2 linked regions of the Armatimonas rosea genome follow. The protein of the gene in region 1 binds, or shares a complex with, the protein of each later gene. Links are inferred from orthologs where the notes say so. Each region holds a gene or a part of one and is shown in the gene's direction. Other genes may lie near its edges.

Region 1 (11,176 bases):
GTGCCCGTGAGGTGGGTCACCGCCTTGTGCTCAAAGCCCAGCAGCCCGACCACATTGACCATGCCCCCGACAAACGCCAGTGCCCAGGTCCCCGACCACACCCACTTTGGTAGCTTTGAAATCATGCTCCCTCAGTATAGGCAATTTTTGAGTACAGGGTTGGAGGAGCTTGCTCAGATGCCGGCACACTCGGGAGCGAAGCCGACTAGGACGGGGAGTGCCTCGGGGAGGTACTCGGGAGCAAGCAGGTAGGCCGTGAGGCGGACGTGGCCTTCCAAGACCGTCAGAGGCGAGCGGGGGGAGGCGGCGACAAGGATTAGCTCGGGAAAGTGCGCTCCGGCACGTAGGGCCTGTGCCGCCTTGAGGAAGCCCGCGTTACTGACACCAAATACCTCTTCACCCGATCGAATCGCCTCCGCCGCGACACGGGGAAGGCGTGTGTGGCGGGAGAGCTCGTTCCAGTAGGAGTAGTCCATGTAGCGCACCATGGCCACCTCAGTGGGGGGTAGCGTTGCTCGGTACCACTGCACGTGCTCCGGGAGATCGTCGAAGAGATAGGCGCGATAGCCTGCCAGGACCCGACGGCGGAGGGCACATTCGGTTGGGCTTGTGGTATCTGGGCTCTCGACCACCGACCGGCTCGCACCCTCGCGCTCGAGCTGGGCCTCGACCTGCGTGCCGAACCGCCCCGTCAGCTCCGCGCGGAGATAGAGCGCGATCATCTCGTCGAAGGAAGCGGTACTGACTAGCTGCATATTGTTGTGTACCGTTTAGTTCGGGAAAGTACGGTAGATCTCCGCGCCCAGCCCCAGCCCGACCAGGGACCAGAACGCGCCCGTGACAAAGTCGCCGAGGATGAGGCCGAGGAAGAAGGGGAGCGCGGTGCGGTAGAGCTTGATGCCGCCGTAGCGCAGGACGCTGGCTTTTAAGATCCAGGCGATGAACAAGTCCAGCCAGAAGAGCTCGTTGGCCCAGGTGAGGTTGAGGACATAGGCCGCGGGCGAGAGCGGGAAGCCGACAAAGCGCGTGCGCAAATAGCCTAAGAGCAGGGTCATGCCCGCGCCGAAGAGTGCGCCCAGCCAGGCGTGGGAGTCTGGGGGGCGCGGCTGCGAGACCCAGCCCGCGAGGCGCGCCCACGGGGAGCTGCTGGCGAGCAAGCGGTAGGGGTTGACATTGGCGGTGCCCGCGCCGTTGACATGGTAGAACTGCATGTCCCAGAGCAGGGCGCTGGTGATCGCAACCGCGAGCGCGAGCAGGCAGGCGAGGGCAAAGGGGCGCAGGCGGGCGGCGGAGCGCTGCATCCCCACAAAGCCTTGGAGCGCCTGCGGCAGGAGCCCCGCGCGGTAGTCCAGGTTGAACCAGGAGAGGGTCGCCAGGTGGGAGAGATCGGTGGGGGAGAGGGCTGCGGTCCCGGCGAGGGTGGTGATCATGCTCTGTGGGTCCACCCAGTTCAGCAGCGGCGAGAGCACCGCAGTCTCGGCGCTGAGGCGGGCGAGGGTGAGCTGGAGGAGAATGTAGATCGTCAGCAAGACCAGCGGGAGCCACCAGGGCGCACCGGCAAGCACGAGCATCACCCAGATCGCCAGGAAACCGACCACGGCTCCCGTCAGTGCGACCCGGGCGCCGGGCTGCTGGGGGAGAGTGGCGAAGTAGCGCCGGGCGGCGAAGAGCGCCGCGAGACACACCACGAGCCAGGCACCCCAGGCCTGAAACTGGATAAAGGGGAACTGGTCGGGGTGCTCGTTTTGGGTGTCCGTGCCCAAATCCCGCCAGTTTTGGGTGACACCCCAGAAGTTGAGGAGCTTCTTGCCCAGATGAAACACCCAGAGCGAGAAGAGCATGTCGGCGTTGATGAGGAACCCAAAGCCGATCCCCGACGGATGGATCAGGGCGACCACCATCCCAAACCCACTGTAGGGCGGGGCGTTGAGCGCCATGAGATCGACGGGCTTGTTGAACGGCAGCGACGGCAAGCTGGGGTACATGCCGGCCAAGGTGTTGAGGGTGTAGAAGAACGCTGGGATGCCAAACCCCGCCCAGAACAGCTTGTTCCGAAAGAGGGGAATACCCTCGCGGCAGAGCTCCAGCGGGAGCGCGACCACGGGAAACGTCAGGTGCTCCTGATCGGCCCAGCGCTGGCGCAAGAGATAGGCCAGGCATAGTAGGGTCGAGAAGAGCAAGAACAAAAACACGCCCCAGAACACCAGCGCCGGTGCCCAAGCGGTGAGCGTCTCGGGCGTGAAGAAGCTGGTGTGCCCCTCGTAGAAGGCCTTGAGCCGCGCCGGGTCGCGCGGGCCGAGGAGGTTTGCCGGTAGGTACGGGAAGAACTTCTCCCAGCCGCGCTCGGGGCCGTAGCGCCAGGCATTGACCAGAAAGGGCGTGAAAAAGCCCAGGTTGCCGATGCCCGCCACCGACGAGCTGAGCGAGAGGAGGACATAGACCGCAAAGAGCTCCGCCGGGCGCAGAGCCGCTCGGGGGGCGAGCCGTCGCACCAGCGCGTTGCCGAGACTCAGCAGAAAGAGCAGAAATGCCACCCCGATAAACAGAGTCGTGATCGTGATCTCGGTGACCTTGGTGCGCATCTCCGAGTTGGCGATCCAGCCCGTGTTGAGCACGATCAGCGGCAAGGCCAGCCCCAGTGTTCGCCCCCACCGCACCGCTGCCTTGTCTGTCATCGTGGCGTATTTTACCCCTAACCCCCGCTCGGCGGGGGCACATGGAGCGCATGGACGGTAAACGTCCTGCTATGGGGCGCGTTCGCGCCGCCTCCCTCGTCCCTCGGTCGGGATTTCATCGTGTGCTGTAGAGCGATACACTGCCGGTGTGACGCTCTCTCTCTTTCTTGCAAGTGCCACCCAGCGCCTCGCCGATGCGGGCATTCCCGCTGCGGAGGCCCGCACCGAGGCTCGGATTCTGGTGCAACACGCCCTCGGTCTCACCCGCGAGCAGCTGATCTTGCGCTCGGATTCCCCCGTGGATGGGGGCCAGGGGGCACTTCTGGAGCCGCTTCTAATCCGCCGTGCAAACCGCGAGCCGCTGGCCTATATCCTTGGGGAGCGCGGGTTCTACGGCCTGAGCTTTCAGGTCACCCCCGCCGTGCTCATCCCCCGCCCGGAGACGGAGCATTTGCTGGAAGCTGTGCTTGCGTTTTCGCCTCCCCCGGCCGCTCTACCTCCCCCGGCCGCTCTACCTCCCCCGGCCGCTCTACCTCCCCCGGCTCGCTTAGGCTCGCCACCCCCTCCGGCTTCGCGAAGGGGGGCGGCATCCCCTCCATCCCCCCCTTCGCAGCGAGGAACGAGCGATCAGCCGGAGGGGGGGACCGAGTGGTGCGAGGTCGGGGGAGGTAAAAAGCGCGGGGCTCTCCTGGATATCGGCACGGGCTCGGGGTGCATTGCGGTGACCCTCGCCAAGCTCTTGCCCGAGGTGCAGGTCTGGGCGACCGATATCTCCGAGGCGGCACTGGACGTAGCCCGGGAGAACGCGGTGCGGCACGGGGTATCGGTGGAGTTTCGGCGGGGGGACTTGCTTGCGCCCTTGCCACCGGAGCTCTGCTTTGAGGTGATTGTCAGCAACCCGCCCTATATCGCCCCTGCCGAGGCACCCACCCTGGAGCCCGAGGTGCGCGACTTCGAGCCGCACACCGCGCTCTTTGACCCGAGTTTGGGGGGCGATGGGCTAACGCTCTACCGCCGACTGGCGGCCGAGGCACCGGCGCGGCTTGTGGCGGGGGGGCTGCTCGCGGTGGAGGTGGGGCAGGGGCAGGCCGAGGCCGTGGCGCAGCTCTGGCGGGAGGCGGGGTTGGCAGAGGTCGCGATCACGCTGGATCTGGCGGGGATTGGGCGCGTCGTCTCGGGGAGAAAGCCCTAGCGCCTAGCTCTTGGCGAGCGAGACATCGAGCGCCTTGAAGAGCGCGGTCACCTCATCGCCCACCTTGAGCTCGATCTGCTCCGCGGCGGAGGGGATCATCGCGGAGACCACCTGGCCTGCGGGGGTGTCGATATAGATAATCACGAGGGTGGAGCTGGAGATGATATTGACCACCTTGCCCCGGATCTGGTTGGGAAAGCTTAGCTTCATAGGGTTCTCTTCTTGGTCGGTGCGTGCCAGCGAGATGCTGGTCGCCTTGCAGAGCGCCAGGACCTCCGCGCCGGGGACAATGCCCAGCGGCTCGCACTCATCGCTGTCGATCAGGGCGCAGATCGTGTCCCCCGAGCGGAGCCGCAGGGTGGCAAGCCCGACAACGCCATCGCTCTGGACCTGCTCGACAATTGCCTGGAGCTGGTTGGGGATGCCCATGCGTGCGGGGCGGATCACCCCGACATGGCCCTCCAGCTCCAGCTCGGTGACGCCATCCAGGGGCAGCCCGACTTTCTTGCACCACGCCACGACCGCCTCCTTGCTGGGGGCATCCAGGAGCCAGACAATGCGACCCTCTTGCAGGCTGTGGAAGCTGCGGTAGCCCCGCACGACCGGGTCCTGCTGGCCGAGGCGCGCGATCTGCTCAATCCGCTCAGGCGTGAAGGCACCCGGCGGCAGGGTGTGGATACTCATAAACAGCGGCACGTCCCATTGTACGCGCTGGCGGTGCGTGGGGTCCCTGCCTTCAGGCGCTCAGGGGGCGCGGGGGCTGAACGGGGCAGTCGGGGTCGTGGGCGCCGGGGAGGTAGCCACAGCTCATCAGAAACTCCCCCACAATCTCGCCGCCGGTGAAGGCAAAGGTCTTCTTAAAGAGCGCGACCCAGGCGGGCTTCTCTTGGGGATGGTGGGAGTCAAGCCAGCTCTTGAAGCTCCCGTAGCTTGCCTGAAGCTCCAAGATCTTGCGGGCGTTGGTGACCGCGGCGCGCACCTTGAGCCGGTTGCGGATAATGCCCGGGTCGGCCAGCAAGCGCGCGATGTCGTCGTCGCCGTAGGCCGCCACTCTCGCGATCTCGAAGCTATCGTAGGCTGCGCGGAAGCCCTCTTGTTTCTTGAGGATCGTCTCCCAGCTCAGCCCTGCCTGGTTGATCTCCAGCACCAGCCGCTCAAAGAGGGCATCGTCGCTCTCCACCGGGAAGCCGTAGACCTGGTCGTGGTAGTGGACATGGACCGGGTGCGCCTTGCCGGAGCGGACAAACTCGCAGTAGCTCATAGAGATTCCCCGTGGCTCATGCCGATTTTTTATCGGGCTCGGTGGTCTTCTTCTCGGGCTCGGTCGCTTTCTTTTCCGGCTCCGCGGCTTTTTTCTCTGGCTCGGGCTTGGGGAGCGGGGCGACCAGGGAGAGCTTGGTTGCCGCAAGGCGACCGTCGCCATCGAGCAGGCCCACGGCGCTGGCGGACTTCTCCTTGAGCGCGCTCAGGAACGCCTCGCGGGTGAGGGAGCCGCCCTTTTCATCGAGGTAGAGAGTCGCCTCGGTGGTGGTGAGGGGCAGGGGTTTCTCGCTGGGGGCGAAGCCATCCCACTCGGTGGGCTGGGCCAGGGTGAGCGCTCCGGTCTTGGGCTCCGCGGTTACCGTGCCCGTGGCCATTGCCTCGCGCAGGCTCTTGCCCAGTAGCCAGGCGCGGCGCACGGAGAGCGCGCCGGTGGCGGGCTCGTAGCTCCCCTCGATACGGACACGGGTGCCGGACTGGGAGAGTGCGGTCAGGAACGCCTCCGCGCTGATCGGAAGCCCGCCTCGTCCCCGGAGAACCGCCTTGTCGGCAAGTGTGGCGGAGACCGCCAGGTGGGTGGGCAAGATCCCCGTGGCGCGGCTCAGGCTCAGGGTGAAGGTGCCGAGCTTGCTGTCCACACTGCCCGGTGTCCCCTCCAGCGAGGCGTCCTCGGGGCGGCCCAGGGTCAGGCGGCTGGCGGTGAGAGTCTTACCATCGGCGGAGAGAGCTCCCTCGACCAAGGCTGGGGCACCGTCGCTGAGCTTGGGGCGGCCACTGCCATCGGCGTTGGCGAGCTGGGCGCTCTCCAGGGCGAGGGCAAGCCGTCCGCCGTTGGGCAGGAGGAGGGTTGTCCCCTTGAGCTGGCCCGCGACTGTCACCGGGAGCGCAGTCTTGGGAGCCTCCCCGAGGCTGAGCTCTAGCCCGGCCTTGCCCGCGTTCGGGACAAACTTGGTCAGATCGACCGCCAGCGCCAGGGCACCGCTCTCAAAGGGCTTGCCCAGGGTCAGGGTTGCGACCGCGCGGCCATCGGCATCTTTGGGTAGTGCGGGGAGCAGGGAGATGGTCTCCACCGCGCTCTGGTCGGGCTTGCTGGCCTGGACCGCGGGGCCCAGAGTCACCCGAATCCGGTTCAGGCCCGGCAGGGAGCTGAGCGCCGCTCCCGCACCGGGAAGCACGCCCGGCTGGGTCAGGTCCAGGAGAAAGCCTTCGCCGCTGGAGAAGAGAGTGATGGGCTTGTTGTCCAGCCCAACTCCCTCCACTTTGTAGACACTCGCCCAGACATGGCCCCAGGTGGGCTGCGCGGCATCGGTGCCGGTCACAAACACCCCGACCGGCGTGAAGGGCGCACTGGCCGCGGTGGGCTCGGCAGGATCGACCGCACTGGCGCTTCCGCTCCCGAGCCCGGCCGCGGCGCGGTTTGCCGCAGAGCCGCCCGCCGGGGAGCCGCTGTCCGTGGCCGTCCCGGAGCCACCACAGCCCGTGAGGGAGAGCAACAACGCGAGGGGCACGAGGGCCAGTGTAGGTCGTTTCATAACACTATTATTGACCGGCTGACCCAGATCTCCTTCATTTTGTTTTCGGGAGGCTAGCTGCTCTCTCGCTCAAAGCCGCAGAACCAGGAGCCGCGCGTGTGGAGCTGCCCCGACTGGCCCGCATGGACTTCCTTGTAGAGGCTCTCCGACACCGCGAAGTTACGGTGGGAGCCATCGGCGAGGGCGAAGACCAGCACGTGGCGCTGGTCGGGGTCCCAGCCACTCCCCGGCTCGTGGACCAGGGCTTTCTCGATAATCGTGGCGGGCTCGGTGTACTCGGTTTGGTGGCGGTTGAGAGACCAGAGGCGCAGGGCCTGCGCCGCCCAGAGCGCTAGGCTGCCCCCCAGAACCGCGATAACGATAAGCTCTGTGGACATGCTCTGATGGTGCCCGGACATCGGGCGGTGTACCTCCCCCAAATGGCGGATTCTGCCTCTAGGCGCGTGGGCTCTGGCGGAGGCGGCCCAAGAACGCGGGATCGGCGGGCGGTGTGGCGCTGACCACGACTTCTTTGCCTGCGAAGGGCCCCCCGATAAGCCGGCAGAGGGGCGCTCCCGGCTCCAGAGCCGCGACCCACTCCAGCCCCTCGACCGCGAGCTCCGTGGCGATAGCGCGCAGGAGCTCCTGGCCATAGACCACGAGGCGTGCGGTGCTCTGCTGCTCCAAGATGCCGCGCAGGGCATGTGCCAGCTCCTCGGGGATGGGGGCGGGGCTACCGGCGTAGAGAATCCCACTATGCCCGACCGAGAGGGCGCCTTGGAGCACCTTGACGGCGCGTGCTGCCTCACGGAACGTATGGCAGAAGAAGCCCTGGGTGCGTGCCCAGGTGAGCTGAGGGTCGAGCTCTCTCAGGTCTACGCCACTGACCACGAGGAGCTGGCGGGCAGGCTCGGAGTGGGGCGTGGTCACGTGCTCCGGGAGGAGCTTGGCTGCCCGCCAGCCCGCCAGGAGGGTGTGCTCCACCGCCACGGAGCCCGCCACGAGCGGCGGCTTCTGCTCCCAGAGCAGTGTCCCCAGCAGCGCGGTGTGTCTCTCCGTGAGGGAATCCATAAAGACGACACTGGGCTCGGGGTCGGCCTGGATAGTCCGAAGACGTGCCCGGACGGCATCCATACCGGTCTCCAAGTACAGACAGCTGAGGTCGTAGAGCGAGAAGCGCGGGGTCTGCTCGTGCAGGGCGACCGCGAGGTCGGGCTCCTGTCGGGCGATCGCCCAGAGCGCCTCGCGGTAGAGCTGGTGATGCAGGCCGCGAAATGCGACAAAGTGCCCCAGCGCGGGTGCGCCAAAGAGAATCGGGACGGCGCGGGGGCTGCCAAGCTGCTCTGTGGCATGCTCTAGGATCGCCCCGAGGGTGCGGGGGGAGGCGAGCGCATGGATAAGCGAGGGCCTAAGTGGCGGGAGCGCGGCGGGGGAGTCGGCCCAGAGCCCGAGAGCCTCTAGGTCTGCGGGAAGACTTGTGGGTGGGCTGAGGCAGAGCTGTGCTCTGACCCCAGCACGGGCGAGGAGCTCCAGAGTGGTCAGGAGCTCGGAAAGCTCAGAGGTATAGAACGCAAGTCGCAGGCTCATGTCCTATTGTAGCAAAGACGGCGCAGAGCACTGCTCTGCGCCGTCTTTGTGGAGACCAGAGACGCGCTACTTAGGAGCGCCGCCCTGAGCCCCTTTCTTCATGCCGCCGGGGCCTGCGACTCCCGCAGCCTCAAAGGGATTCTGAGGACGGGTTGCACTTGCTGCCTCGGCTGGCAGGGGCTTTCCATCGCTGGTCTTGATCTCACCCAGCTTGGGGCCCGGATCTTCTTCTTTACTGCAGCCTACGACAAGGCTTCCGAGAAGAAGCGTGGTCAGGCCGAAAAGAGCTAGTTTTCTCATCTTAGAATTGGGGGTTCCAGTACTGGTAGTAGTACGCGTTGCGGCTTGCATCGTAGGAGCAGCCCTCGAGGGTGTTGTACTTCATGCTCTTGGCATGGCCATCGCAGAAGCCGACATTCGCAAAGCCACGCTTGTTGGGGTTGACACTGGGATCAGACCGACCGCCGAAGTAGTTGGCGCTCTCACCCTTGTGGCGGTACCAGGTCCAGCCGTCACCCGAGCCACAGGGGCTTCCCGTGGGGCCTGCAGGCCAGACACCGCCGTTGCCGATCCCATTGGTCTGGGAACCGTCCCAGCCCCAAGCGCTCTCACCGACGAAGAGGAGGGTCTCCGCGGGGCGGGCGATTGCGGAGAGCTTGCCATTGGGGTGGCCGGAGATATTGACTCCCCAGTTGATGACATTGATGGAGATCGCCATCTGACCAACCATGGACTGGTAGACCTCTTCCACATCCTTGGCGTAGGTGCCCCAGGTGATTCCGTAGCCACCGGCGACAGCCTGCTGCCACTTGGTAGGTCCGATCTCAGGGCACTCCCCGATCTTGTAGTTCTTCAGGTAGGGCTGAATCACGCCGAAGAAGCCGATCTTGGAGTTGGCGATCTGCTCGGCGCGGGTGGCGCCGGGTGCCAGGGTCATGTTGTCCCAGTCCGGGCGGGCGCAGGGGTTCTCGCCGTAGAGGCAAGCGCCGTTGTTATCCATGCGCGGATAGGTCTCGTCGTAGTCCTGGGAGTACATCATGGCACCCAGACCCACCTGCTTGACGTTGGAGAGGCAGGAGATCTGACGTGCCGCGGCGCGTGCCTGGGCAAAGACGGGGAAGAGAATCGCCGCAAGAATCGCGATGATCGCGATCACGACGAGGAGCTCGATAAGTGTAAATGCCCGGCGCGTTTTGCCCAGGCTCTTGGTTTGATAAGACATGACTACCCTCTCAGAACGATAGAGATTCAAAAAATGAGTGTTTCTGGAGAGGAAGAGCGGTCAGGCACACAAAGACACCCAACTGCTGATCCCTTAGGGTCTCCAGCAAGAACCGCTGTGTGTCTCGTTATGGGGAGGTAAACCACCGGAAGGTGGCTTCCTTGATTGTTGGCGACAGTCTAGCGGAGAATCTTGGTTCTGTCAAGGCATCTTAGAGGATTGAAAAAATCACAGCGAGGAACAGGCAGTTCCTACAGGGGAGGACGGTCGTATCCGCCCCAAGCGCACCTCAATCTCGTCCTGGAGAGCCTTGGGATCGCTGAGCGACTCTCCCGTGGCACTGAGGCGCAGCGTCGTAAGCCAGGACTCGCGCTGGCGGTGGAAGATGGGGATCAGCCAGATGCCGCTACGGTGCTGGGGCTCACCGGGGAGAAAAGTCTCGCCCAGGTTAAGGCTTGTCCAGCGGTTAGCACAGGCACGCACGGCGTAGGCGGCGAGGGTCTTGCGGAGACGGCGTCTGGTCTCACGCCGCAGCTGGGCACCGATGAGCTCCTCGGCGATATGCTGGACCTTGCCTTCGAGAGGAAGATTAGGGCGTAGGCTCACCAGGGTCTCCTCCACGCGCTCCTCGATCCAACTGTCGAGCGCCTCTAGCTGGAGCTTGACCCAGCGGGCGAAGCCATTGCGGCGCTCACTGGCGCTCTCCGGGAGACGGATCGTGTCGCTGTAGAGCTGGAGCGCGAGCTCGTCCTGGATCATGTCGGCGGCGGCACGCACGAGCTGCCGCGACTCCGGGCGGCTCAGCCACGCGCGGAGCAGCATCAGGATCACCTGGGTCTCAGCATCGATGGGGGCCTGGGTGTCGAGGAGAGAGTCGGGGATATCAACGAGTGTTTTCATGGCGTTTCCCCGTAATTATCTGGGGATCGCGCGGAAATCTTTAGGATGCCGCCCAATCGAATTGGGCGTCTGCAGTGGCGTTCCGCCGCAAAGCCCGTTCCGGGCTGGGGATTCCGTAGCCCGGAACGGGCTTCGCGGCTGAGGAACGAAGCCACTGCAGACGTCGGTTTTCAACCGGCGGCAAAAAGCCCGTTGCCCGTCCGAAGAATTTTTGGCTCGCCCAGTAGCGCGGTGTCCCACGGGAGCGAGTACGGGACGCCCGGAAGCAGATCGAAGCAGTTATCCGCCACGGGCCGCTCACCGTCGGTATCCAAGCACACCCCCCACACAAAGACCTCCGAGCGCAGCGTGAGCACGCCCTCGTGCAGGGAAAGCACGAGGGTTGGGTTGGGGGCGAGTTTCAGCTCCTGAAAGCAGTGGAAGAAAACCCGGTGCTGGGCGACGGGCTGGTAGGTTTTATCGTAGAGCACCGCTTGGGCAAACTCGCCCGGTTTCCACGGACGGTGAGGGTCAAGTGTCGCAAGAAGAACCGTGCTGTTTGGGGGGATCACCACGGAGCGGCTATCCTGTCTGGGATCGCAGGGACAGCAATCGGTTACCGTATCTATTTGCTCCATCAAATAGCCATGCCATTCTTGATCGGTCTCATTGATGCCGAAGACGCCAACCCCGTCTGGAGGAAGCTCAGGGTTCTCAAGAGGAGCACAGACCACACTCACGGGCTGGAAGGCTCGGCGCACTGGGTGGTAGGCGAGCTTCTTTCTTCGGTAGTAGTCCACGATAGTCCAAGAGTGGGTCGTGGGCCAGGAGTCGTTGTACATCCAGAAGA
Region 2 (10,969 bases), on another replicon or contig:
GATTGCGGAGCAGATCGTGGGTCAGGGGCCGCTCGGGCGCGACTTTCTGGAGGGCATTGTGGATCGCCATGCTCTCAAACGGCCCGATATGCACCGAGAGCCGGCGCCCTCGGCCATCGCGGAGCACCAGCGCGACCTCCTCGATCGGTCCGTCCGCCTGCGCCGCCTCACGGGTCTCCCAGAGCCCGAGAACCGTCACCTCTTTCTCGTCGAGCGAGCGCGGCTTCCGGTTCTCGTCCTCACTGGTCTCGTCAAACGGGCTAGACATACTACTCCGACTTGTTTGCTTCCGACTTATTGGTCGCCGCGGGTGCGGTCCCCCCGATCGCGGAGAGGAACTCGCGGTTCGAGCGTGTCTTATCGAGGCGGTCCAGCAGGAGCTCGGTGGCCTCTTTGGTCCCCAAGTTGGCCAGGATGCGGTGCACCTGCCAGATCTTGCGCAGGTCGTCGGCCGGGTAGAGGAGCTCGTCGCGGCGGGTGCCGGAGAGCTTGATGTCGATCGCCGGGTAGAGCCGCTGCTCCGCCAGCGAGCGGTCCAGGCGCAGCTCCATATTGCCCGTGCCCTTAAATTCCTCGAAGATGATATCGTCCATGCGCGAGCCGGTCTCCACCAGCGCCGTGGCGATAATGGTGAGCGAGCCGCCGTGCTCGATGTTGCGAGCCGCGCCAAAGAAGCGCTTAGGACGGTAGATCGCGGCGGGGTCCAGACCGCCCTGGAGGGTTCGCCCCGACGGGTTCACGGTCAGGTTCGACGCGCGGGCAAAGCGGGTGATGGAGTCTAGGAGGATCACGACATCTTTACCCACCTCCACGAGGCGCTTGGCCCGCTCCAGGCAGAGATCGGCGACACGCATGTGGTTGTCGGGTAGCTCATCAAAGGGCGAGGCGATCACCTCTCCTCGCACCGAGCGCCGCATGTCGGTCACCTCTTCCGGGCGCTCGTCCACCAGGAGCACCATCAGGTGAATGTCCGGGTGGTTGATAGCAATCGAGTTGGCGATCTGCTTGAGCAGGATGGTCTTACCGGCCTTGGGCGGCGCGACAATCAGCCCGCGCTGGCCCTTGCCAATCGGGGAGACCAGGTCCATAAAGCGCATCGAGAGGGTCTTGGGGTCCAGCTCCAGCACGATCCGGGACTCCGGGAAGATCGGCACCAGCTCATCGAAGTTGGGGCGCATCCGGGCGACATCCGGGTCGAAGCCATTGATCTTCTCCACCCGCAGGAGCCCGAAGTACTTCTCCGAGTCCTTGGGAGGGCGGACAAACCCTAGCACCTGGTCGCCCGTCTTGAGGCCAAAGCGCTTGATCTGTGCCTGCGCCACATAGATATCGTCGTTGCTGGCGGCGAGGTTCTGGCGGCGCAAAAAGCCGTAGCCCTCGCTATTGATCTCCAGGACCCCCTCACCGCTGAGCGGCTCCTCACCATTGAGCGAGGCCTCTTCCAGGTCACGGAGATCGGCTCCCGCTCCCAGAGCAGGCCCCACATTGCCACGCCGAGGCGGGTTGTTGTAGGAGTTCCCCGGACTCGCCGCGTTGCCGCGAGCGGGGCGCATGCTATGGCCAGGACGATCCCGGCGCTCGGGGCGGTCGCCACGATCAGGACGCTCGTTGCGGTCGTTGCGGTCTTGGCGCTCGATGCGGGCAGGCGGTGGCAGGGGCTCCGCGACACGCTCAGGCAGATCGGCGACAAGCTCTAAGGCCTCTTGCTGGGTCAGCGGCGGCGGAGCGCTCGTCTGGAGGAGGCGGCGGCGACGCGAGGGGGGGGCGGGAGGAGGAAGCGCGGCGTCACCCAGCAGCGACTCTGCCGCAGCAATCATTTCAGGGGGAGGGGTTGGGAGTAGTGTCGGAGTAGAGGGCGTGGTGGTCGCCTCAGGGGCACTCTCCACGCTAGCAGGAGCAGAGGTTGTATCGACCCCATCCGGGTCGGGGGGCGTTGTCAAACGACGTCTTGGCATGAGGACTTTCCGAAAACGAAGCGGTCGGCGAGAGCACGACGAAACACAAAATAGTGTGGGGAAAAAGGCTCGCCGGGGAGAGTTGAATTGAAGCAGACCACAAACCTTGAGGTTGCTTCCTAACCACTATATCACGCCTTTTATTTCGGTTGCAAATACAAATAACGAGAGCTTTGGCCCTCCTGAGAGGGGTACTTGTGCTCCGTAGAGCCCTAATGCAAGGGAATCCACTCTGGCCAATAAAAAACCCTCTTCCTCCGCGGAGCGGAAATGAGGAAGAGGGTCACTCCGAGCGCGAAAGCGCTACTTACTCGTGCGGCCGATTCCGTGGTAGACAAAGCCCGCACGCCGCATCTTCTCGGGGTCGTAGAGGTTGCGGCCATCGAAGACATGGCTCCCCTTCATTGCAGCCTTGAGCTTCTCCAGGTTGATCTGCTTGAACTCGTTCCACTCGGTGACAACCACCGCGGCATCGGCCCCCTCCGCGGCATCGAAGGCGCTCTTGGCGTAGGTAATCTGCGGGAAGATCTTCTTGCAGTTCTCCATCGCAATCGGGTCAAAGGCGACAATCTCGCCATCGCCCGCGAGCACCGCCGCAATCACATCGAGGGACTTCGCATCGCGCATGTCGTCGGTGTTGGCCTTGAAGGCCAGCCCGAGCAGCGCGATCTTCTTGCCCTTGAAGCCGCCCAGCTCCTTCTCGATCTTCTTGATAAAGCGCTTGGGCTGCTCATCGTTGGTCTTGATGGTCGCCTCTAGGATCGGGAAGTCGTAGCCGACACTCTGCGCGGTGTGGAGCAGGCTCGACGAGTCCTTAGGGAAGCAGCTTCCGCCGTAGCCAAGGCCGGCGTTGAGGAAGGCGGGGCCGATGCGGCGGTCCTGCCCGACCCCCTTCATCACCTGGATCACATCGGCGTTCACGGCCTCGCAGATATTGGCGATGGAGTTGGCGAAGCTGATCTTGACGGCCAAGAACGCGTTCGACGCGTACTTAATCAGCTCAGCGCTGGCGACATCGGTGATGATCATCGGGCGCTCCAGCGGGGCGTAGAGCTCCAGCACCTTGAGCGCGACAATCTGGTTGGGGGCACCAATGACGATGCGGTCCGGGTTGAGCGCGTCCTGAATCGCCGAGCCCTCGCGCAGGAACTCCGGGTTGGAGACCACGTCGAAATCCACATTGCGGCGGCGGTTGGTCTCGATCACCTCGCGCACAAAGCTGCCCGTGCCCACCGGGACCGTGGACTTATTGACGATCACCTTGTAGCGGTCCATCGCCGCCGCGATCCCACGCGCCGCACCCTCGACCTGGCTCATGTCGGTGGAGCCGTCCTCACGCGGCGGGGTGCCCACACAGATGTAGATAATCTCGGACTTGCGCACCGCGCCATCCAAGTCTGTGGTGAAGGTGAGGCGCCCCTCTTCCGCGTTGCGCTGTACCAGCTCCTCAAGCCCGGGCTCGTAGATTGGCATCTCACCGCGGTTGAGCTGCTCCACTTTCGCTTCCAGCTTGTCCACACAGATGACCTCATTTCCCAGGTCCGCAAAGATCACCCCAGTGACAAGTCCGACATAGCCTGTACCAATAACACAAATATTCATAATTTCTTTTCCAGCGGGGATTCTACCCACTAAAAGCCCATTTCAACCCAAAACCCGTGACACAATCGGCAACTTCAGGCAATCTAATTCATTATTTAATTTATAAAAGGCACTTTAAAATACCCCCTGTCGAAATCCAGCCAGAAGCGCCGACACAGAGAGCGTCCGAAGATCGACCGTCGCCGTTGACGGCGTCTTTTCCGTAAATTTTTCCGGTGCCACCACCCACTGCGTCTCGTACTCTTTCGCGGGGGTTGGGTCGTAGTAGGGGTAGAGAAGCGGGATGGGCTGCTTTGCTTTCCAGCACACCACCCACGTACTACTTCCCCCCCACCAGACACTCAGGGTGGGCTGCTCCTTCAGAAGCGCCTGCTGGAGACGGGTCAAAAAGCGATCTGCATCGTCCTCGCGCTCCCCCAGCCAGGTCTGCGCCAGGTCGTGGGCGGGCGGGAAGAGGCGTCGGTCGGACTCACTGGGGAATGTCCTGCCGTAGGAGACAATCACATCGGCGGGCTCGACCCCGTTTTTCTGGCGAAAGGCACGACAGCGCTCCGGCGTGTAGCCCAGCTCCTCCGTGTGGCAGTCCGAGACCTCTTCCCGGAACCCCGGTGGCACGGTCTCGGTCAAGACCAGCCCCGCGACCTGTGGCAGGCGGAAGCGCTCGATCGTTGCCCGTGCCACCGCCAGGTTGCTCTCGACACCAGGGTCCAGCCAGTCTAGCTCGTCGCGGCGGAACCGACGGCGGCAGAGCGCACGCCAGGTCTCGCCCAGGCTATTGCGCGCCGGGGTGCCGTCGTTGCTGCGCAACACGGGGACGCACGCCCAGATCGGCAAGCGCCTCTCCGCCAGCGCGACCTCCAGCAGCTCCGGGCTCGCCTCCAGCCAGACCGCCGCCGCGCCCGCCTCTTGCGCCGCTTGCAGGAGTGCCTTCAGCTCGTCTTTGTCTTTGTCGCCCACACGCACGAGCACGGGCCGGCCCTTGACGGACACACGGAGGCGTCGCGTTTCACTCAAGTCGATATCGCCCACGTAGAACGTCGGTGCATCGGGGACACGGGCCTGGAGCTGGAGGCTCAGGGAGACAGTCACCTTATCAAGCGTGACCGCTACCGCGGGTTGCCGCTGGGCCGCTTGAAAGGCAGTCTGGAGTTTTTTATGCTCCGCATCCACCACCACCTGTTGGCTTGCAGTCAGCTCCGAGTAGCCCAGCCGGAGCTCCTTACCCTCCTGGTGCGCCGCACGGTACTGGCGGCGCTGGGAGTCTGTCAGGGCAAACACTGCTCCCGTAGCAAAGGGCACGCTCAAGAGTGCATCAAAGCGCTCAGCGAAGGCCTGTGTCTCGCGCGGATGTACGGCTTCCGCACTGGCATGCCACTCAGCGACACGGGCGCGGCGGACCTGAAGCGGGGCAAGCTCCTCCACCAGCAAAAAGCCCTCGTCGGTCTTGCGAAAAACTCCCGCGAGGGCGAAGCACAGCGCCTCGAGCAGCTCGCCCGTGGCCAGTGTCGTGCCCTGGCTCCACACCGGGAGCTTGGCAACCCGTGCATCGGCGCGTACCAGGACGCCACTGGCCTGGGTCGCCCGCTCCAGAAGCAGCGCGACCGTCACCTTCTCCCCCTCCAGCGCGACCTGCCCGGAGAGCGCCCGTGGGTTGAGCTGCCCCACTCCCCCGCGGTTCGGAAGCCTCTGCAAGAGCTCTTGCCCCAGGGGGGGCACTTGTGGTTTGAGAGGAAAGTTAAACCCGCTTCCCAAGAGCGTAAAACCAAAGGGCCCGATAGGCGGCCCCTGCACAATCGCCACCAGCCCCAAGGAGAGCATGAGCTGAGAGCGTCGTGGGCCATCGAGCGGGATCATGCCCTGAAACGATGCATCCCGAATCAGCGTCGACTCGGGCAGGAGCCCCAGCACCAGCGCACGCTGAGCGGCTGTACACTGCGCCACGGCAAGCCCACCGCCACAGAGCTGCTGCCACTGCGCCTCGGTGACGGTCTCTAGAAACGTGCTGGCCGAGGCATCGAAGCGCGGCGGGGCGGGGTTGCGGCTGTAGCCCACGCGCTCCGCTGGCCCCAGCGCAGTGACACTGCCAAAGCGGCGCAGGCCACGCCCAAATGCCGCAACCAGCTCCTGGGGCATCCAGCCACCGGGCGGCGGCATGCCCAGCTTTTGCTGCGCAAGGAGCGTCTGCTGCTTCAGCCAAGCCTCGTAGGCACCGAGAGCCCCCAGAATTTCCCGGGAGGGGCTTGGGAGCAGAAGCGGCGTTTTCTCCGGGGCGATACAGAGCAGCGCGCCGTGGCGTCGGGGGTCCCAGTGCAGGAAGGCAAGGGCATCGGCGAGGGTTTGGATCGGTTTTTGTGGCATTATGGTACAATCCTGTTGGATTCTACGATGCACACCTTCCTTCATGCCAGCCTCTGGCCACTCCCCCTCTAGCCCCCCGGGGCACCTGCATCACCTCACGTCTCCCCCTTTTGCAGTCTTGCACGTGTCTTGCGGCTGCTTTTTGCTGTCTTTTTGATTCTGGAAAAACCATGTTTGAAAAACTACTTGATGTTGAGAAACGCTACGAAGAGCTGAACCATCAGATGATGGACCCCACGGTAGCGTCGGACCCCAAGCGCTACGCCCCCGTGGCGCGCGAGCACACGGCGCTCACCCCGCTGGTCGAGACCTTCCGCCGCTATAAAGCAGTTGTGCAGGGAATCGCCGATGCGGAGGAGATGCTGGGCGACCCGGAGATGAAGGAGCTGGCGCAGCTAGAGCTGGAAGAGCTCAAGCCACAGGTGACCCCGCTGGAGAAAGAGCTGCGCCTCATGCTCCTGCCCAAGGACCCCGCCGACGATAAAAACGTCATTATGGAGTTCCGTCCGGGCACGGGTGGCGACGAAGCCGAGCTTTTCTGCGGGCAGATCCTGCGGATGTACATGCGCTGGGCGGAGCGGCGCGGCTGGAAGAGCGAGCTGATCGCCTGCCAGGAGACGGGAATCGGCGGGGTCAAAGATGCCCAGCTCTCGATCCAGGCCGAGGGCGCGTTCTCGCAGCTCAAGTTCGAGGGCGGTGTCCATCGCGTGCAGCGCGTCCCGGTCACCGAGTCCGGCGGGCGCATTCACACGTCCACGGCGACGGTCGCGGTGATGCCGGAAGTGGACGATGTCGAGGTCAATATCGACCCCAAGGACCTCAAGATGGACTACTACCTCTCGGGCGGCGCGGGCGGCCAGAATGTTCAGAAGAACGAGACCGCGGTGCGCATCACCCATATCCCCTCCGGGATCGTGGTCGCCTGTCAGGACCAGCGCAGCCAGCTCCAGAACCGCGAGCAGGCCATGCGCGTGCTCCGTGCCCGCCTCTACGAGCGCGAGCTGGAGAAGCTGCTGGCCTCTGTCACCCAGAACCGGCGCCTGCAAGTGGGCTCGGGGGACCGCTCGGATAAGATTCGCACCTACAACTTCCCCCAGGACCGTCTGACAGACCACCGGATCGGGCTGACCATTCATGGGCTCAACAATGTCATGGACGGCGACATCCAGAACATTATCGACTCTCTCGTGAGTATCGACCAGGCCGATAAGCTTGGTGAGGGTGGGATCGCGTAGATGCAGCCCACCCCCGCTCCCAGCCCCACTCCTAAGCCGCCTGTCTCCACACGCGGCGTTGTCGAAGAGCTCTCCGAGCTCACGGGGCTGGAGCGGCTCGCCTACCGTCAGATCGTCCTGTTCCTTCTAGAGTTTGTCCTGCTGATCGGGCTCTATATCGGCCTGCGCTGGCTCCTGAAGCGGGGGGTGCGGCGCGTGGGCGAGCAGCTGGCGAACAAGGCGGCCACGGAGCACCAGGCGGCGCGGGTACGGAGCCTCGCCACCATCCTCCAGCACACGCTCCACTTCGTGCTGGCCTTTGTCTTTATTGTCTCCGCACTGAGCCTGCTGGGCATCAATGTCGCTCCGATTATTGGCACCGCCAGTGTGGCCGGACTGGCCTTTGGCTTCGGAGCCCAGAAGCTGGTCAAGGATGTTATCACCGGCTACTTTCTGCTCCTAGAGGACCAGTACGTGGCCGGGGACTACGTGACCATCGGGGCCGTGACAGGGGTGGTGGAGGAGCTGGGGATGCGGATCACGCGCATCCGTGACGACGACGGCAAGCTCTATATTCTCTCCAACGGCGACATCGCCTCGGTCTGCAACCACAGCCGCGGGCTGGTGGGGGCGAGCTTCGAGCTCTCGGTGGCCGCCGCGGAGGATATCGCCGCCGTGACCAAACTGATCGAAGAGACTCTCGCCCAGCAAAACCTCCCCGAGCCGCCGCGTGTCGAGGGAGTCACCCTCGCCGACGCCGCCAAGACGACGCTCAAGATCACCTTCAAGGCCCCCAAAGGCCAGCGCCCCGCCCAGCTCCTGCCGCACCTACGCGCCACTCTGCGGGATGCGCTCCTCGCCGCAAAGATCACTCTTGCTTAAGCCACTCCGCTGCCCACTGTGCCTCGGAAGGCTTCAAACGCGGTGTGGGCACTTGCGAGTAGTCTACCGTGCGCCGAAACGGACCTTCGTCATAGCAGCGGGAAAAAAGTGCCCCGAGATCGAGAGTAAGCTCAGGGCTCCCCACAGTGAGTGGGACAAAGATCGTCGGCAACGGGTCAAACAGCCCCACCGGCCAGCAGGTAAAGCGGTTCCCCACTCCCGCCCGGTGGAGACAGACGATATAGTCCCAGAACCCTCGGTACTGCGCGGTGAGGCTTCGTTGCTCCACCGCAACGGTGTGCTGGCCCCCACGCAAGAGATCAATCTCTAGCAAGTGGGCGGCACTTTCCAAAATCTCCAGCTGTTTTTTGCGGTACTGCTCCCGCCCCGCCCCTGTCTTATTGATCGGACTGAGTACCTCAATCACTGTCACCACCGTGCGTTGTGCGTTGGTCGAGATCACTTTGACAAAAGGCTCCCGTACTTCGTCGGCTTCTTCAACAATCTCATACGGCATTGTCGCCGTTAACACCGCACCGGAAGCACCAGGGAGATTGGGAGCAGTCGCAAAGTTATTGCTCGTACGCAAGATCGCAACATCGGGCAGAAACCGATCCCCGGGCGACAGAAGATAAATATTTTCATCAATTGTCGCCGCAAACCCCTCGGGGAGTATTCGATTGAGCTGCGCAGCGATTAGTGTGATCAAGATTTGGTGGACATTGTGCCAGTGCTCTGGGCTCTCCAGCCACGGGTCCATCCCAGGAAACGGAGACGGCATCTCAGTTCTCCTTTTTCGGTTCCTGCCACATCCCGTCGGCCTTGATCAGTGCGATCAGCTCCTCAACCCCAACACTCTGATCGACTGTCTTAATCTCTTCTCGCTTGCGATAGAGCGTAATTTTCCCACCCGCTTTACCCACATAACCATAATCAGCGTCCGCCATCTCGCCGGGGCCATTGACGATGCAGTTGTGCACCACGGCGAGCGAACTCACGTAGGTTCCCGAACCGGCGACTTCCAGGTTGTGGACATTTCCCTTATAAGCGATTCGTCCAGTAGAGAGAACAGGTAGGTAGAGAAAATGTTCGTCAAGCGCCAGGCGAGCCCTGTTCTGGCGCTCCTCGGGGATGGCGATCTCATATCCCAGTGTGCTGGCGAAGGTGCGGAGCGCGTCGGCGTTGGTCACAGAGAGGAAATAGACCTCCTGGCGGTTCTTAGGTTGGCGGCGAACCAGGGTCACAGGGATTCCCAAACGGAGCAGCAGCTGGTGCACTTGGTAGGCAAGCTGACGCGAGACGGTCACATAGGTAGCACGGGGATAGCCACGCACCACGCCCGTGTAGCCGTCGCAAAGCCAGAGAGTCCTGAGCAAGGTAACTTGCTGGGTTTTAGGCAGAGTCAGCATCCATTGAGGAAAGTGCTTGTTCTCTGCACGCCGTCCAAAAAGCTGGGCGAAGAGAGTTGCCCACTCCGTGGAGTGAACCACGGTCTCAATGGTATTCCTCTCCGGGCGCTCTCGTAGGCTAACCGAAGCCCCAAGGCGACAGAAGATATCCCGAGCGTCCTGTGCGAGCTCAGGCTCATCAGAACCAAAAGTCAAGAAAACCTGTCGTGGGATACCATTACGGCCGCCCAGGGAGCCCTCGGCGGCAAAGTACCCTGCAAGCCGGAGAAAGTCCTCGTTCATGGAAAGCTGCGATGCCTCAGGAATGCTTGTTAGGGCTTGCTCCCCCTGAAGTACAGGATAGAGAAGGACGTGTCCTTTATGGAGATTTTCTGCTCCCTGCCAGCTCGGCTCCTGTCCTAGCCCTGGCACTTCGGCCATGTTTTGCCAGCGCGTGCGATCTTTTTTCGCTTTCCCCGTGCGCTCTAGTGCCAAGATCGGATGGTTGGGCGTCACTAAAATGGAAGGTGCGCCACGTAGCTTTAGCTCAACGAGTTCCCCCTCAAAGGAGTGGGTATCCACTGCGGTTACCGGAGAGTAGGTCCCCTCCTGCGTGAGTACCTTCTGTCCCTGTTCCACAGTCTCGATGGGAACGAAACCAGCCTCCGTGACAACCGTCTCGCCAGGAGGGAAGCATCCCATCACCGCAATGTCTAGCCCAACAAGATGACTTGTGGCACGTTTCACTTGATTTAAGACCGTTGGAAGATCAAATTTCGTACGTCCACAGCTGGGGCAGGCGATAAACTCGACTTGTGTCTTGCGTAGACCGAGCGCTTGCAGGATTTCGTAGCAGACGGGCAGCTCTTGAATGGGGTCTTCGGAAAGAGATACCCGAATCGTGTCACCAATCCCCTCTGCCAATAGAGTACCAATCCCCGTCGTGCTCTTGATACGGGCGTACTGGCCGTCGCCGGCCTCCGTGACCCCAAGATGCAAGGGGTAGTCCATGCCCTCGGCGTCCATGCGCTGCACCATGAGCCGATTGGCGGCGAGCATGATCGGGACGCGGCTGGCCTTGAGGGAGATCACCAGGTTGCGAAAGTCGTGCTTCTCACAGATTCGGAGGTACTCCAGCGCGCTCTGGACCATCCCCTCGGGCGTGTCGCCGTAGGTGACCAGCATGCGCTCGGCCAGAGAGCCATGGTTCACCCCGATCCGCATGGCGATGTCGCGCTTCTTGCAGGCCTCGATCACCGGCACCAGGCTCGCCTCGATCGCCTCCCGCTGCTCGTCGTGCTCGGCGTCGGTGAACTCCGAGCGGCCCGTGTGCTTGTGGAAGACAAACAGCCCCGGGTTGAGGCGCACCTTATCGACATACTCCGCCACCGCGACCGCGATATCGCTGCCCTGGTGGTGCACATCGGCGACCAACGGCACATCGACCAGCCGAGCCCGGAGCTTCTCCTTGATCTGTCCCAGGCAGTGGGCATCGCGCATCGACGGCGTGGTCACGCGGACGATCTCCGCCCCCTTGCGCGCCATCTCGGTGATCTGACGGACGCAGTCC

Evidence for each region.
Region 2: the proteins of HNQ39_RS08185 (region 1) and prfA are in contact, whole or in part, in a crystal structure (PDB 2B3T), measured with the Escherichia coli proteins. The link is inferred for Armatimonas rosea from one-to-one orthologs.

Annotation. Positions count from the first base shown.
Region 1 is NZ_JACHGW010000002.1:61,904-73,079, forward strand. Bases 1,851-4,845 are described here. They hold HNQ39_RS08185 (HemK family protein methyltransferase), read left to right. Parts: upstream 1,851-2,823; coding sequence 2,824-3,867; downstream 3,868-4,845. Other genes in these bases: HNQ39_RS08180 (DUF6785 family protein), read right to left, coding at 1,851-2,675; HNQ39_RS08190 (TOBE domain-containing protein), read right to left, coding at 3,871-4,551; HNQ39_RS08195 (DNA-3-methyladenine glycosylase I), read right to left, coding at 4,604-4,845. In the rest of the region: HNQ39_RS08170 (YoaK family protein), read right to left, coding at 1-125; HNQ39_RS08175 (hypothetical protein), read right to left, coding at 174-755; more of HNQ39_RS08180, read right to left, coding at 771-1,850; more of HNQ39_RS08195, read right to left, coding at 4,846-5,128; HNQ39_RS08200 (hypothetical protein), read right to left, coding at 5,145-6,659; HNQ39_RS08205 (DUF2500 family protein), read right to left, coding at 6,713-7,036; HNQ39_RS08210 (four-carbon acid sugar kinase family protein), read right to left, coding at 7,095-8,225; HNQ39_RS08215 (hypothetical protein), read right to left, coding at 8,292-8,525; HNQ39_RS29600 (prepilin-type N-terminal cleavage/methylation domain-containing protein), read right to left, coding at 8,527-9,447; HNQ39_RS08225 (hypothetical protein), read right to left, coding at 9,676-10,347; HNQ39_RS08230 (glycoside hydrolase family 2 protein), read right to left, coding at 10,518-11,176. UniProt on the Escherichia coli protein: Methylates the class 1 translation termination release factors RF1/PrfA and RF2/PrfB on the glutamine residue of the universally conserved GGQ motif, i.e. on 'Gln-235' in RF1 and on 'Gln-252' in RF2.
Region 2 is NZ_JACHGW010000003.1:400,875-411,843, reverse strand. Bases 5,330-8,117 are described here. They hold prfA (peptide chain release factor 1), read left to right. Parts: upstream 5,330-6,085; coding sequence 6,086-7,150; downstream 7,151-8,117. Other genes in these bases: HNQ39_RS16895 (DUF4058 family protein), read right to left, coding at 7,998-8,117; HNQ39_RS16900 (mechanosensitive ion channel family protein), read left to right, coding at 7,151-8,011; HNQ39_RS16910 (hypothetical protein), read right to left, coding at 5,330-5,915. Outside these bases: HNQ39_RS16925 (bifunctional nuclease family protein), read right to left, coding at 1-268; transcription termination factor Rho, read right to left, coding at 270-1,955; HNQ39_RS16915 (UDP-glucose dehydrogenase family protein), read right to left, coding at 2,259-3,557; more of HNQ39_RS16910, read right to left, coding at 3,672-5,329; more of HNQ39_RS16895, read right to left, coding at 8,118-8,792. UniProt on the Escherichia coli protein: Peptide chain release factor 1 directs the termination of translation in response to the peptide chain termination codons UAG and UAA.